Regions from separate parts of the Halomonas sp. RT37 genome, predicted to be linked through region 1. Evidence: predicted binding sites of a transcription regulator. Region 1 holds the regulator's gene; each other region holds the start of a gene.
The links. Region 1 encodes sigma-54, which starts transcription at its own class of promoters, with help from an activator protein. Its sites were predicted from a motif close to TGGCACNNNNNTTGCTNT; they were not measured.

Region 1 (5,286 bases):
GCATCGGCCCCGCCACCCTGGCGGCGGAGGCGGTCAAGCTGATGGAGGAAGGCCGGATCACCGCCCTGGCGGTGGTCGATGACGAGCAGCGCCCAGTCGGTGCACTGCATATGCACGACCTGCTGGCCGCCGGTGTCATCTGAGCCTCATTTATCCCTTTACAAGGAACGCCGTCATGTCTCACGAGCTTCTCGCCTCCCTCGCGCCGGATCTGGTGGAGCGCCTGCGCCACATCAAGCTGCTGGCGCTGGACGTGGACGGCGTACTGACCGATGGTCGACTGTACTTCCACGCCGACGGCTCCGAGTTGAAGGCGTTCAACACCCTGGATGGCCACGGCCTCAAGCTGGCCAAGCGCGCCGGTATCCAGGTGGCCCTGATCACCGGGCGCAGCTCCCCCATGGTCACCCAGAGAGCCAGAGCACTCGGCATTGAGCACGTACAGCAAGGGGTCGAGCGCAAGCTGCCCGCCCTTGAATCGCTGTGCGATTCGCTTGGCCTGGCCCTCGACCAGGTCGCCTACTGCGGCGATGACCTGCCCGACCTTCCCTGCATCCATCGCAGTGCGGTCGGCATCACCGTGCCAGGCGCCCCCTGCTACCTTCGTCAGCACGCCGACTGGGTCACCCAGGTTGCCGGCGGACATGGCGCGGTGCGCGAGATCACCGACACCCTGCTGATGGCCCAGGGCCGCCTCGACGATATCATCGACAGCTACCTGAGCAACGGACCGCTGACATGAAACTGAGCGCACTGCGTCCAGGCTTTCGCTTCTGGCTGGTCATCCTGCTGCTGGTACTCGGTGGCGGCCTGACGTTGCTCGACCCCCGCGAGAGCAACGTCCCCGACCTGGTACCCAATGACAAGGCCGGCGAGCCCGACTACTACCTGGTGGATGCCCGCCTGACCCGCTTCGATGCCCAGGGCACCCCCCATCAGCGCATCGATACGCCACGCCTTGTGCACACACCGCTCGACGACGTCACCCGGGTGGACCAGCCGGACCTTGCGCTGATCGACGACAGCGGCCGAGAGTGGATCGCCGACGCCGACAACGGTGAACTGGGTCCGGACGGCAACCCCCTGACCCTGTCGGGCGACGCCCATCTCGAGGCCCCCGCAGAGCGTTGGCAGCTTGATACAGAGGTATTGGTCTACGACAGCGACAGTGGCCATGTCTGGAGCGAAACGCCAGCCGTCCTACGCCAACCCCCTCAACAGATGCAAGGGGAGCGCTTCGACGCCTGGATCCATGACAATACCGCTCGCCTGACCGACAATGTCACCGGTCATCATCCGCCAGAGCCTCAATAAGGAGCCCCTTCCATGATGCGTCCAAGTCCCGCCCTCCTGCTTGCCCTGGCCCTTGGCCTGGCCGCCGGCGCCACCGGCAGCAGTGTCCTGGCGCTGGAAAGTGATCGCAGCGCACCGATTCAGGTGGAGGCCGACCAGCTGGATCTCGATGATCGCGCCGGTACCGCGGTCTATACCGGCGACGTGCGCATTGTGCAAGGCAGCATGATCCTCACCGGCGAACGCGTCGAGATCCAGCGCAACGACCAGGGACAACTGTCACTGGCGACCGCGACCGGCTCCCGCGCCTACCTCGAGCAGAAGCCATCCCCGGAAGAACCGGTGGTCAAGGGCTGGGGCCGCAAGGTGATCTACCACGTGGCCGAACGCCGCATGGAGCTGATCGACCAGGCTGAGCTGCACAAGGCCAATGACACCTTCGACGGTGCCTATCTGGAGTACTTCCTCGATCGCCGCGTGGTCCAGGCCCGCTCCAGCGCCCAGGGCGTCCAGGGCGAGCAGCGCATTCGCATGACCCTCGAGCCGGAAAGCCAAGGAAACTGATGAAGACTCTCCACGCTCGCCATCTGGCCAAGAGCTACAAGAAGCGTCGCGTCGTCCAGGACATCAGCCTGTCGATCGAGCAGGGCAGCATCGTCGGTCTGCTGGGCCCCAACGGGGCCGGCAAGACCACCTCCTTCTACATGATCGTCGGCCTGGTCAGAGCCGACGCCGGCAGCATCAGCATCGATGATCGGGACCTGAGCCGCGCGGCCATGCACCAGCGCGCGCTGGCCGGTATCGGCTACCTGCCTCAGGAGGCTTCGATCTTTCGCAAGCTGTCGGTGGCCGACAACATCATGGCGATCCTCGAGACCCGCAAGGACCTCGACCGCGAGGGCCGAGAAGCACGTCTCGAGCAACTCCTCGAGGATTTCCACGTCAGCCATATTCGTGACAACCCCGGCATGAGCCTGTCCGGCGGGGAGCGGCGCCGGGTCGAGATCGCTCGCGCCCTGGCCACCGAGCCGGCCTTTATCCTGCTCGATGAACCCTTCGCCGGGGTCGACCCGATCTCGGTGGGCGAGATCAAGTCCATCATTCGTCAACTCAAGGCCCGCGATATCGGCGTCCTGATCACCGATCACAACGTGCGCGAGACCCTCGATATCTGCGATCGTGCCTACATCGTCGGCGACGGCCAGATCATCGCCGAGGGCAGCGCCGAGTCCATCCTCGCCAACCAGCGCGTCAAGGAGGTCTACCTGGGCGAGAACTTCCGCCTCTAGACCGCAGGGCCGCCCGACAGCCGCAGTCGCAGTCGCATCAAGCGGCCGCAACACTTGCCAGCATCAGCATTCAACCGCCGGCCCCGAAAGGGTCGGCCTCACCTTGCACACAGGGCCTCCCTCGAAAGAAGCACCTCCCCCCTACCAAGTTGTTCCACATCGACCTTTACACTCCCTCCCACAGGTCAAAAAACACCAACTTGGCAAGATGCTTGCATGTCTGATGACTCGTCGTTAGGGTAAAGCCTTTCGACAACACTGGTGGATCCCGACCCATGGCCCTCAAGGCGTCACTGCAGCTGCGCATCGGTACCCAGCTGACCATGACCCCGCAACTGCAACAGGCGATCGGCCTGCTGCAGCTTTCGACCCTGGACCTGCGCCAGGAGGTCCAGCAGGCGCTGGAGGCCAACCCCATGCTCGAACTCGAGGACGAGTTCGGCGAACAGCAGACCAGGGAAGCCGTGGAAGATGACTGGGCGGATCAGATTCCCTCGGAACTCAGTGTGGACAGCGACTGGTCCGACACCTACCAGGACCTGGGCACCACCCCCGCCGGCAGTGGCGAGGCGCCGGATTTCGAGCGCCAGGCAAGCTCCCAGTCACTGCACAGCCACCTGAGCTGGCAACTGGCGATGCTCGACGTCAGCGACCAGGAGCGCCTGATCGCCGAGAGCCTGCTCGACGCGGTCAACGCCGACGGCTATCTCGAGCAGACACTGGATGACATTGCCCAGGGGCTCGAGCAAGACGGTCGTCGCCCCCCTCCCCTCGCAGAGGTGGAGGCGGTGCTGGTTCGGCTGCAACAGTTCGAACCGACCGGAGTGTTCGCCCGCGACCTGCGCGAGTGTCTGATGCTGCAACTGGATAGCCTGCCTCGCGATACCGTCCTGCTGCCCCAGGCCGGACGACTGGTAAGACAGTTTCTCGAGGCGCTGGCCAGCGGCGACCGACGTCTGCTGAAGCGCCGACTAGGACTCGATGACGACCAACTCGACAGCGTCATCGAGCTGATCCGGAGCCTCGACCCACGTCCCGGCAGCCAGTTCGGTGACAGCGATAACGACTACGTCATACCCGACCTGGTGGTACGCCACACCGAAGAGGGCTGGCGCGTTGAACTCAACCCGGATGCAATGCCCCGACTGCGCATCCAGCCCGACTACGCTGCGCTGATTCGGCGCGCGGACAAGAGCCAGGACAACCAGTTCCTCAAGGACCACCTGCAGGAGGCGCGCTGGCTGATCAAGAGTCTGTCCAGCCGCAACGACACCTTGCTGAAGGTCGGCCGGGAAATCATGGTGCGTCAGATCGACTTCCTCGAGCAGGGAGAAGCGGCCATGAAACCGTTGGTGCTGGCCGATATCGCAGACAAGGTGGAGATGCACGAGTCCACCATCTCCCGCGTGACCACCCAGAAGTTCGTGCACACGCCTCGCGGCGTGTTCGAGTTGAAGTATTTTTTCTCGAGCCAGGTCGGCCAGGATGGCGACGCCCATTCCAGTACCGCCATCCGCGCCATGATCAAATCGTTGATTCAAAAGGAACCTGCCCGCAAACCTCTGTCGGACAGCAAACTGGTGGAATTGCTGGCGGAAGACGGCGTCAATGTCGCCAGACGCACCGTGGCAAAGTACCGGGAAGCCATGAATATTCCGTCTTCCAGCGAGCGCAAGCGACTGCGCTGAGGCCTTGCGCTGCGGCGTCGCTAGCCTAGTTATCGGGAAAGCGCAAGCACTTGAAATTTCGCATGACATCTGCGTCTTTCTGCGTAGCGTCGAGGGGGTTTGCAGGATCGGAAAAAGGGTTACAATCAAGCCACCACCCGAAAGAGCAAGGAGCCTGTCATGCAAGTCAACATCACCGGCCACCACGTCGAATTGACCGATCCCCTGCGTGACTACGTACAAGAGAAGCTCACCCGTGTGGAGCGCCACTACGACAACATCACCAACGTCCAGGTGACCCTCTCGGTGGAAAAGGAACGCCAGCTGGCCGCCTGCACCCTTCACGCCGCCGGTGCCGACCTGCATGCCGAAGCGCAGGACGGCGACATGTATGCTGCTATCGACGCCCTTGCCGACAAGCTGGACCGCCAGCTGGTCAAGCACAAGGAAAAATCCCAAGCCCGCGCCCAAGGCGCCGGAATTCGCTGACTCTCATGACATTGGAAGCCATTCTCCCTCCCGAGCGCACATTGTTCGATGTCCCGGGAGGCAGCAAGAAGAGGGTGCTGGAGTTTTTCAGCACCTTCATTGCGCAGAACACCCCGAGCCTGGACAGCCAGGAGGTCTTCAGTCGGCTGATCGGACGTGAGCGCCTGGGCAGTACCGGCATCGGCAATGGCGTCGCCATTCCCCATGCCCGCAACCCCCACTGCAAGGCGCCCATCTCCGGCTTCCTCAAACTCGCGGAACCTGTCGACTTCGATGCCATCGATGGTGAGCCCGTCGATCTGGTGTTCGTGCTGCTGGTGCCGGAAGAGGCCGACGACGCCCATCTTGCCCTGCTCGGCCAGGTCGCTGGCGTCATGAACGACGCCGACACACGTCACCGTCTGCGCCACGCCAGCTCCCAGCGCGAGCTTCACGAGCGCCTGCAGGAAGCCATCCGCCAACAGGCGCCAGGGGACGACACTCCCTCCTGATCGCGGCCTTGCCTAGGCCATCAGCAATGGACGCCTGCCCAAGGAGACAGGACATGC
Region 2 (5,286 bases), 760 kb from region 1:
ACACCTGCAGCATATCGTTGAGGTCCTGATGCGGACGCATGTCATCGAGCAGCACGAAGACACCCTGCTCGGCCCGCGCCACCTCTTCCAGCGCCTGGTGGGCGCGCCAGGAGGCGTCCTCGCCCTTGACCAGGCACATCAGGTCACGCATCTCGTTGGCCAGATGCACCCGCACCGTGGTCACGCTGTCCGGACTCGGCGAGCCCTTCACCAGCGCCAGGTGGTGCACCTTGTGGGTGCGGTCGAGAAAGACGTGGGCGGTCAGCTCACCGTAGGCGGTGGTCACCGGCAGTCGCTCGACCTCTTCTACCGTCTGCTCGTTGTGGATCCGGTAGTGGATCAGGTCGGCGATGGTGCCCATCTTGATCCCGTGGGTCTCGGCGAAGCGCTCGAGCTCAGGACGTCGGGCCATGCTGCCATCGTCGTTCATGATCTCGCAGATCACACCGCTGGGATCACAACCGGCCAGGGCGGCCAGATCGCAGGCCGCCTCGGTGTGGCCGGCGCGCCTGAGCACGCCGCCGGGCTCGGCCATCAGCGGAAAGATGTGGCCGGGCTGGACGATGTCTTCTGCCTTGGCATTGCGCGCGCTGGCGGCCTGCACCGTGCGTGCGCGGTCAGCAGCGGAGATGCCGGTGCTGACGCCTTCGGCGGCCTCGATGGACAGGGTGAACTTGGTACCGAAACCGGAGCCATTGTCCTGCACCATCAGCGGCAGCTTGAGCTGTTCGCAGCGCTCCCGGGTCATCGGCATGCAGATCAGACCACGGGCGTGAACCGCCATGAAGTTGATGTGCCAGGCCTCGACCTTCTCGGCGGCCATGATGATGTCACCTTCGTTTTCCCGATCCTCGTCGTCCATCAGGATCACCATGCGGCCCTGGCGGATATCCTCGACGAGTTCGGCAATAGGGGCCAGGCCCCCGCTGGAAGACTGCGACATGTATGCTCCCTGGATCTAAAATGGCCACTCGCGACGGCGGCCAGAAACCGCGTCAGGGTACCGTGGCGCGGCGTCGGGCGCCAGTCAAAGACAAAGACCAGACAGGGCGTCGGGCGCCGCTTATATCAAGATCGGCCACTGCGACTCCGCGTCGGGCGCCGCTTATATGAAGCCCCGCTACTACGATCCCGGGCCCCGGTGACTTTCGTCGGGTCAGTGCTCGGCGCAGGCGGCCAGCGCCGGGCGCGCCAGAATACGCCAGTCCTTGCCGAGGGCACGGATATCGAGAATTTCCAGAGGCCGCTGCTCGGCCATGCGTTCGATGCCCGACAACGCCATCAGCCCGCGCGCGTCGGAGCCGAGCAGGGTCGGCGCCATGTAAAGACGCAACTCGTCCACCAGACAGGCATCCATCAAGGCACCTGCCAGGGTCGCGCCGGTCTCCACCAACAGCTCGTTGCAGCCGCCCTCGTCACCGAGCCACTTGAGCAGCGCGCCAAGATCGACGCGGCCGTCGTCGCCTGCAGGCATCTCCAGCACCCGCGCGCCGGAGCGCATCAGCGCGTCTCTGCGAGGGGATTCGCTGCCCTCGACGCAGACCACCAGCGTCTCCCCTGGCTCGCTCAGGCAGGCCGCGGCCAGCGGCATGCGCAGGCGCGAGTCCACCACGACCCTAAGCGGCTGGCGTCGGGCGATGACTTCGGCGTCATCGAGCCCGAGCTGATCGGCACGCACCGTCAGCCGCGAGTTGTCGAAGATGATCGAATCCACCCCGGTGAGGATGGCGCAGCTCTGAGCCCGCAGCCGCTGGACGTCACGCCGAGCCTCGGCACCGGTGATCCACTGGGACTCGCCGGAGGCCATGGCGGTACGGCCGTCGAGGCTCATGGCGAGCTTGAGGCTGACCCGTGGACGCCCCCGGGTCATGCGCGACACGAAGCCGGCGTTCAATACCTGGGCGTCCGCCTCGAGGCAACCGAGCCTTACCTCGACCCCGGCGTCACGCAGGCGTGCGATACCGCGTCCCGCCACCTGAGGATTGGGATCCTGCATGGCTACCACCACCCTGGCGACACCGGCCTTGATCAAGGCATCGCAGCAAGGCCCTGTGCGCCCCTGGTGAGAGCAGGGTTCCAGCGTCACGTAAGCGGTGGCGCCTCGGGCGTGCTCACCGGCAGCCTCGAGTGCATGGACCTCGGCGTGGGGCTCCCCGGCGCGCTGATGGTAGCCGTCGGCCAGATGCTTGCCGTGCTTGACCAGTACGCAACCGACCCTCGGATTGGGCATGGTGGTGTAGCGACCGCGTTCGGCCAGCTTCAATGCCCTGGCCATCCAGGCTTCATCCTGGCCTGCCGTGATGTCCGTCGGATTCATGTGCTCTCCCCGGTGTCGGGCGAGAAACTCGGCTCCTGGGCCAGGCGGTCGATCTCGGCGCGAAATTCGTCGATATCCTGAAACCGTCGATAGACTGAAGCAAAGCGGATATAGGCCACCTGATCGAGGCGCTTCAGGGCATTCATCACCTCTTCACCGACCACCCGCGCCTGGACCTCGCGCTCGCCCCGTGCGCGCAGGTTCTGGCGGATACGTTCCACCGCCGCCTCGATCGACTCGGCGCTGACGGGGCGTTTTTCCAGCGCCCGCAGCATGCCGGCCCGCAGCTTGATCTCGTCGAACACCTCCCGCGAGCCATCGGCCTTGATGATCCGTGGCATGATAAGTTCAGCGGTCTCGTAGGTGGTGAAGCGCTCACCGCAGCCAGCACACTGCCGCCGTCGGCGCACCTGATCACCTTCGGCGACCAGCCGGGAGTCAGTCACTCGGGTCTCTTGGGCGCCACAGAAGGGGCAATGCATAGCGGACAGTCCGGCAGGAAAAATATGTCGCCATAGTGTAACGGCTGAGGCCTGCCCCGCCCAGCGCAATGGCCCAGGTCATCCGCGATTTCAGCTGAGTTGGCACGCCCTGTGCTTGATACTTTCTTTCTAGCCGTCAATGAAATGGCGAGCGCTCACGGGGCAAGGCGCCCCCACGCCTGCGGAGGACACCATGGCAAGCCACCTCTCCCCCCTGGAACCCGACGACTTTCGCCAGCGTGCCGCAGAGCTGCTCGCGCCTCTCTATGGTGCACGCAGCGAAGAGGTCCTGCGCCGTCTGCTGCGCCTGATCGAAGCGCAGGGGGCCGGGTTGAGGCACCGTCATGGTGCACGCCAGACGCTGTGGAGCGAGCAGGACCAGTGGCTGATCGTCTATGGCGACTCGCTGCTGGATGCCGACAAGCCCCCCCTGGCGGTACTCGATGAGTTCCTGAGCAAGCGCCTGAAGACCGTCTTCAGCGGTGTCCATGTGCTGCCCTTCTTCCCCTGGAGCAGCGACGACGGCTTCTCGGTGATCCACTATCGCGAGGTCGACCCGAAACTGGGCGACTGGCGCGATATCCGGCGCCTGGCCAGCCACCATGATCTGATGGTGGACCTGGTGCTCAACCATGTCTCGCGGGAATCGCTGTGGTTCGCCGACTATCTCGGCGGCAACCTGCCCGGGCGCGACTACTTCATCGAGATGGACCCCGATACCGATCTCAGCGAGGTGGTGCGTCCGCGCAGCTCACCGCTGCTGGTCCCCGTCAGCACCCGCCGTGGCGTTCGCCACCTGTGGGCGACCTTCTCCGAGGACCAGATCGACCTCAACTTCGCCAACCCCGACGTCTTGATCGAATTCGTCGGCATCCTGCTGTTCTACCTGCAGCAGGGCGCCCGCATCGTCCGGCTGGACGCCGTCGCCTTCCTGTGGAAACGCCCCGGCACCCGCTGTATCCACCTTCCCGAGACCCACGCGGTGGTGCGGCTGTTGCGGGCGGTGGTCGACCACGTCGCCCCCGGCACCCTGATCATCACCGAGACCAATGTGCCCCACGCCGAGAACATCAGCTACTTCGGCCTTGAGCGACAGGACACGCCGCCCGACGAGGCCCATCTGGTCTACCAGTTTCCGCTGCCACCTCTGTTGCTGCACACCTTGACCAGTGGCGAGGCCGGCACCCTGGCGCGCTGGCTCGACAGCCTGCCCGAGCTCCCCGCCGGCTGCAGCTATCTGAACTTCACCGCCAGCCACGATGGCATTGGCGTGCGCCCGCTGGAAGGCTGGCTGGAAGGCCACGAGATCGACGCCCTGGTCTCCTTGATGCAGCGCTTCGGTGGCTTCGTCAGCATGCGCCGGCAGGCCGACGGCAGCGACAGCCCCTACGAGCTCAATATCACCTGGTTCGACGCCATGAGCGGCACCCGGCGCGGCCCCGACCCGTGGCAGGTCGAGCGCTTCCTGTTGAGCCAGCACCTGATGCTGGTGCTGAAGGGTATCCCCGGCGTCTACCTGCACTGCCTGACCGCCACCCAGAACGACCACGACGGGGTCGAACGCAGCGGGCGCCTGCGTTCGATCAATCGCAAGCGCTGGGACCGCCAGGAGCTGGAACCTCTGCTGGACAGCCGTCACACGCCGACCCGCGAGGTGTTCTTCGCCCTCACCCGACGCCTCGAGATCCGTCGCAGGGAACCCTGCTTCCACCCCGATGCGGCCCAGACGGTCATCCCCACACCACCGGAGCTGCTGGCGATCCAGCGCGGCCCCCTGGACGATGGCCGTCGACTGTTGGCCATTCACAACGTCACCGATCGGCCTCAGCCACTGGTACTGGACGGCCTCGACCAGTCCGGCTGGCAGGACCTGCTGGAAGGAGGCGCCTGGCGGCCCGTCGACACCCTGGCCCCCTATCGTTCACTGTGGCTGGTGCGCACCGACAGATAAGCCACCGCGCGCTCGGTGTATCACACAACAGCGCGGCCCTGGCGCTTTCACTGCCCGGCGACGTCAGCGGTCGAACCGATGGCGTTTGCTGCTGTCCTAGTGCGAGTGATTCTCGCTTGTCGCGGGATTCGTCCTACAAGATGCCGGAGAGTAACGACATGCCCCGCCGCCCCCGACTGCCCCGCCTCCCCGACCTGCCCCGCCATCAGCGTTCCTTCATGACCCTGGCGGCGGTGGCCTTCGGCCTGATGCCACTGTCCAGCGTCGAGGCAGAGGACCACCCCGCCCCCATCGAAGCGCTGGAAGAGGAAGGTCTTGAGGTGCACGGTGAATTCGACGCGCCGGGTGGACTCAGCGGCTTCGCCGCCAGCCATCGCGGACAGCCGATGACCATCTTCGTCACCGAGGATGGCGAGCACGCCATCGTCGGCAATCTGATCGATGCCGACGCCAACAATCTGTCGGAGGCGCCGCTGGAGCGCCTGGTACGCGGCCCCCAGGACGAGACCACCTGGCAGAGCCTTGAGGACAGCGCC
Region 3 (5,286 bases), 760 kb from region 1:
TCAGGCGCTACAGTGAAGGCTGACACAACTGCCGTATCGGCAAAGATCGTTGGCGTTTGCCAGGTTCTATTTTCACACCGGAGGTGAAAGTTCATGAAGTGCCGTCTGTCTTCCCGCCACGCCGTCCCTTTCGTGGCGCTGCTTTCTCTGGGGGCGAGCGTCGCCCAGGCCGACGCCGAACGTCTCGAGGCTGACCTGCGTGCGGCCCTGGAGCGTGAAGGTACCCTCGAGATCGGCGAGGTATCCGATGAGCTGCTCGGCAGCACCACCAGTGCCGAGAACCTGACCCTGACCGGCGACAGCGGCGAACGCCTGACCATCGCGCGCTACCTGGTCGAGGGCGACTACGACGCGCCGGAAGAAGTGGTGCTCGAGGACATCGAGCTGGTCGACCGGGGCGCCAGCATGCTGCTTGAGCGGCTGGTGTTCGAGGAGCCCGGCCAGCCGGTGCTCGATCTGCGTGATCTGCCCTGGGATGAAGACAACCCGCTGGCCGGGATTAGCCTGGAAGGACTGGTGATGGATCAGCGCCAGGGCAAGGTGGGGGCTGACCTTCCCTGGGGCGACTATCCCGGACGCATCGAGATCCAGAGCCTGGGCGCCAGCGACGTCAGCGCCGATGCCATCGGCAGCCTGACGCTGACCGGGATGAGCGGCTCCAGCGACAACTTCGAGGAGCTCGGGGCCGGAACCTTCTCGCTGCCGTCACTCAGTCTGACCGGCCTCAAGGGGCTTGCGAGCGACGCGCCCACGGTGGACGCCCTCGAGCTCGAGGACCTGGAGATCGCCACCGATCGCCTGGTGGCAAGCCTTGAGCATCTGGTGGCCGACGGCGACATGAACGACGGCGAGTACAGCGGGCGCATGGACAACCTGACGGTGGATCTGGCCAGGATGATCGAGCTGGCGCCGGTGGACGAGCGCACCCAGCTACGTCTGGTCAGCAACGTGCTGACCGATGGCTCCGGACAGCTCACCCTGGACGCCGACATGGACGGTACCTGGGAGGCCAGCGGTGCCAATGGCCAGGTGGCCAGCCGTTTCGAGATGACCGCAGCCGATGCCTTCCGCCTCGGCTTCGACAGTGACCTGCCGGTAAACCTGCCCAAGGGCCAGGACCCTGCGGCCTACTTTGCCGGCCTCGAGGACTGGACCGAGCTGGACACCCAGGGCGGCGACGTCTCGCTCAGTCTCAGCGATCTGGGCGTGTTCGGGCGTATCGCACCGGTGGTGGCAGCGACCCAGGGGGTGTCCGAAGACGCCCTGCTCGAACAGCTCAGGACCCAGTCCGAAGGCTTCGGCATCATGATGGGACCGCAGATCGGCGCGGTGCTCACGGGGCTGGTGCAGATGATGGCCGGCGAGGCCAGCGAGATGTCAATCGACCTCAGCCTGCCACCCAGCCGACAGCTCCAGAAGCTGGCCCAGGACCCGCTGGGGCTGCCCCAGGCGTTGTCCATGGAAGTCACGATGGACTAGGGCTTGGCCGAAGGGTCGTGGCGCCCGCCGGCGTTTCGGGCTGAGCCTGGAAAAGAGCGCCCGGTGGGCCACGCTTCAGTCTGACTGAAGCCAAGATGAGAAATCATGCAGCAGCCCATGACGGTCTTTCATGTGAAAGCGGTCATGGGCTGCGCTATGATGGCGGCCCGCTTTTCGCGATTGCCCCTTGAATCCCCCGCTGCGAGGTTATGCCGCCGATGTTCAGCCGTGATATGCAGATTGCCGGTTTCGATGATGCCCTGTTCGATGCGATGCAGAAGGAAGTCGCCCGTCAGGAGGCTCACATCGAGCTGATTGCCTCCGAAAACTACGCCAGCCCCCGGGTGATGGAAGCCCAGGGTAGCCAGCTGACCAACAAGTACGCGGAAGGCTATCCCGGCAAGCGTTACTACGGTGGCTGCGAGTACGTCGACGTGGTCGAGCAGTTGGCCATCGACTATGCCAAGGAGCTGTTTGGCGCGAGCTACGCCAACGTCCAGCCGCACTCAGGCTCCCAGGCCAACGGCGCGGTCTTCCAGGCCCTGGTCAAGCCCGGTGACACCGTGCTGGGCATGAGCCTCGACGCCGGCGGTCACCTGACCCACGGCGCCCGCCCGAACTTCTCCGGCAAGCACTACAATGCCGTGCAGTACGGCATCGACGAGTCCGGCCGCATCGACTACGACGAGGTGGCCCGCCTGGCCCGCGAGCACCAGCCGAAGATGATCATCGCCGGTTTCTCCGCCTACTCGCAGATCATCGACTGGGCACGCTTCCGCGAGATCGCCGACGAGGTGGGTGCCTTCTTGCTGGTGGACATGGCCCACGTGGCCGGCCTGGTTGCCGCCGGTGTCTACCCGAATCCGCTGCCCCACGCCCATGTGGTCACCACCACCACCCATAAGACCCTGCGCGGTCCCCGTGGTGGCCTGATCCTGTCCGCCGAGAACGACGCCGACATCGAGAAGAAGCTGCAGTCTGCGGTCTTCCCCGGTGGCCAGGGCGGCCCGCTCGAGCACGTCATCGCGGCCAAGGCGATCTGCTTCAAGGAGGCCATGGCGCCCGAGTTCAAGACCTACCAGCAGCAGGTGGTCAAGAACGCCCAGACCATGGCCAAGGTATTTATCGAGCGTGGCTACGACGTGGTCTCCGGCGGCACCGAGGATCACCTCTTCCTGCTGTCGCTGATCAAGCAGGGCCTGACCGGCAAGGACGCGGACGCGGCCCTGGGTCGTGCCCACATCACCGTCAACAAGAACGCCGTGCCCGGTGATCCGCAGAGCCCCTTCGTGACCTCTGGCCTGCGTATCGGCACCCCGGCGGTCACCACCCGTGGTTTCGGCGAGAGCGAGTGCGGTGATCTGGCTGGCTGGATCTGCGACATCCTCGACGTCATGGCCAAGGGCGAGTCCACCGAGGCCATCGAGGCCGAGGTCAAGGCCAAGGTGGAAGAAGTCTGCACCCGTCTGCCGGTCTACGGCTGAGTGCCCGGCGGGGTGACCCGCCGCTCAGGCCACCAAAGACACCCCCGAGAGCTCCGCTCTCGGGGGTGTCGTCGTTCTGGGGCTGTGTGCTTGCAGCGGGGCGTCGGCTGTCGATGCACCATTGTGGTGCCTTATCCTGCACCGGGCACGGCCGCGTCCGCCCCGGACCTGACGGGGCCTCGTTGCGCTGACGTCTACATTCCCTTCATCTGCTTGTTTTCCCGTTGCTCTTCTCAGCGATGGCGCAGCCCTTGCTTTGTATCTCGGTGAACCCTTTTGATGCGAAGGTCCCACCATGCACGCCAGCACGACTCCCCGAATCGGTGCCTTCGACGGGCCCAGGCTGCTGTTCACCGACCTGGATGGCTCGCTGCTCGACCACCATGACTACGGCTGGAAGCCCGCCGAGCCCTGGCTCGATGCCCTGCGTGAGGCCGGCGTTGCGGCGATCCCGGTGACCAGCAAGACCCGCAGTGAACTGCTCGGGCTGCGCCAGCAGCTCGGCCTCGCCGATCGCCCCTTTATCGCCGAGAACGGCGCGGTGATTGCGCTGCCCCCCAGCTGGTGTCACGCCCGACGTGAGGGACAGCCGGGCCCGGATGGCCTGGTGATCCGCACCCTCGGGGTGGATATCGGGCTGATTCGCCGGCGGGTGGCGATCTGGCGTGAGCGGCTGTCCGCGCGCTTTCTGACCATGAGCGAGATGGCGCTGGAGGACGTGGTGGCCTTCACCGGTCTGGATGAACAGGAGGCTCGCCTGGCACGCCTGCGCGAGGGCAGCGAGCCGCTGTTGTGGGAAGACGACGAAGCGCTGCTGCAGCGCTTTCGCGAGGGCCTGGCCAGTGACGGCCTGCGCATGACGAGGGGCGGGCGCTTCTGGCACGTGCTCGGCGACACCGACAAGGGCCAGGCGGTGCAATGGCTGTGCGCCCGCTTCGAGGCGCTCAAGGGCCGACGCCCCGAGACCCTGTCGCTGGGCGATGGCCCCAACGATGTCGCCATGCTCGAGGCCACCGATGCGGCGGTGGTGATTCGTGCCCGCCATGGCCTCGACGTGTCCCCGTGCCAGCCGCGCTTGTATCGCAGCGAGGCGCTGGGCCCCAGGGGCTGGGCCGAGGGGGTTGCGCACTTCTGGGGAGAGCAGGACGCGGCGGAGCCTGCCAGCAGCGCTGAGGCCGGCAGCACCGATGCCGGCGGCGCCGACGACAAGGATCATCACAAGCTGGGCGAGGAGGGTGAGGCATGAGCGATTTCCACCAGAACGGCATCATCACCGACTTTCACAACCTGACCCGGCGCAAGGTCGAAGACCTGGAGGCGGATCTGGAGCGCTTCGGCCGCCAGCGCCCGCTCGGGCTGATCCTGCCGTCATTGTACTCGGAGCTGGAAGGACCGGCGCTGGACGCCATCGTCGAGTCCCTGGCCCAGGCGAGCTATCTGTCGGAGATCGTGATCGGCCTCGATCGTGCCGACCGGGACCAGTTTCTGCGGGCACGCGAGTTCTTTTCGCGCCTGCCCCAGCACCATCGCATCCTGTGGAATGACGGCCCGCGCCTGAGCGCGCTGGACGCGCAGCTGGCCGAGGAAGGCCTGGCGCCACAGCAGCCGGGCAAGGGCCGCAATGTGTGGTTCTGTGCGGGCTATGTGCAGGCATCCGGGCGCACCGCCGCGGTGGGGCTGCATGACTGCGATATCCTGACCTACGACCGCGGCCTGCTGGCACGGCTGATGTATCCGGTGGCCCACCCACGCTTCAACTACGCCTTCTGCAAGGGCTACTACCCGCGTATCGCCGAGGGCAAGCTCAACGGCCGGGTCTCCCGGCTGATGGTGACCCCGCTGCTGCGGGCGCTAAAGATCATGCACGGGCCCTTGCCTTACCTGGACTACCTGGACAGCTATCGCTACCCGCTGTCGGGGGAGTTCTCGATGCGTACCGAGGTGCTGGACAACATCCGTATCCCCGCCGACTGGGGGCTGGAGATCGGGGTGCTGTCCGAGGTCCACCGCGACCACTCCACCAATCGGCTGTGTCAGGTGGATATCGCCGACGTCTACGACCACAAGCATCAACCGGTGTCCGCCGATGACGCGGCCACCGGGCTCAACCGCATGAGCCTGGATATCGCCAAGGCGCTCTATCGCAAGCTGGCCACCCAGGGTGTGGGGTTCTCGTCGGAAGGCTTTCGTACCCTCAAGGCCACCTACTATCGCCTGGCCCTCGATCTGATCGAGGCCTACGACCACGACGCCACCATGAACGGGTTGAGCCTGGACCGTCACGCCGAGGAGCAGGCGGTGGAGTTGTTTGCCGCCAATCTGA

Region 2: a site for sigma-54 is predicted at 2,900-2,917, ahead of NFG58_RS04400 (sugar phosphorylase). Genes of this name have one in related genera too.
Region 3: a site for sigma-54 is predicted at 3,204-3,221, ahead of NFG58_RS04385 (HAD-IIB family hydrolase). Genes of this name have one in related genera too.

What each region holds. Positions count from the first base shown of each region.
Region 1 is NZ_CP098827.1:1,719,814-1,725,099, reverse strand. Features, by position in the region: gene NFG58_RS07485 (KpsF/GutQ family sugar-phosphate isomerase) at 1-143, shown strand, start outside; gene NFG58_RS07480 (HAD hydrolase family protein) at 176-742, shown strand; gene lptC (LPS export ABC transporter periplasmic protein LptC) at 739-1,314, shown strand; gene lptA (lipopolysaccharide transport periplasmic protein LptA) at 1,327-1,857, shown strand; gene lptB (LPS export ABC transporter ATP-binding protein) at 1,857-2,582, shown strand; gene NFG58_RS07460 (RNA polymerase factor sigma-54) at 2,858-4,270, shown strand; gene raiA (ribosome-associated translation inhibitor RaiA) at 4,430-4,738, shown strand; gene ptsN (PTS IIA-like nitrogen regulatory protein PtsN) at 4,744-5,229, shown strand; gene rapZ (RNase adapter RapZ) at 5,283-5,286, shown strand, end outside.
Region 2 is NZ_CP098827.1:962,604-967,889, reverse strand. Features, by position in the region: gene ribBA (bifunctional 3,4-dihydroxy-2-butanone-4-phosphate synthase/GTP cyclohydrolase II) at 1-943, opposite strand, end outside; gene ribD (bifunctional diaminohydroxyphosphoribosylaminopyrimidine deaminase/5-amino-6-(5-phosphoribosylamino)uracil reductase RibD) at 1,157-2,317, opposite strand; gene nrdR (transcriptional regulator NrdR) at 2,314-2,799, opposite strand; gene NFG58_RS04400 (sugar phosphorylase) at 2,993-4,750, shown strand; gene dsbG (thiol:disulfide interchange protein DsbG) at 4,909-5,286, shown strand, end outside.
Region 3 is NZ_CP098827.1:956,563-961,848, forward strand. Features, by position in the region: gene NFG58_RS04375 (hypothetical protein) at 94-1,479, shown strand; gene glyA (serine hydroxymethyltransferase) at 1,698-2,963, shown strand; gene NFG58_RS04385 (HAD-IIB family hydrolase) at 3,259-4,209, shown strand; gene NFG58_RS04390 (glycosyl transferase) at 4,206-5,286, shown strand, end outside.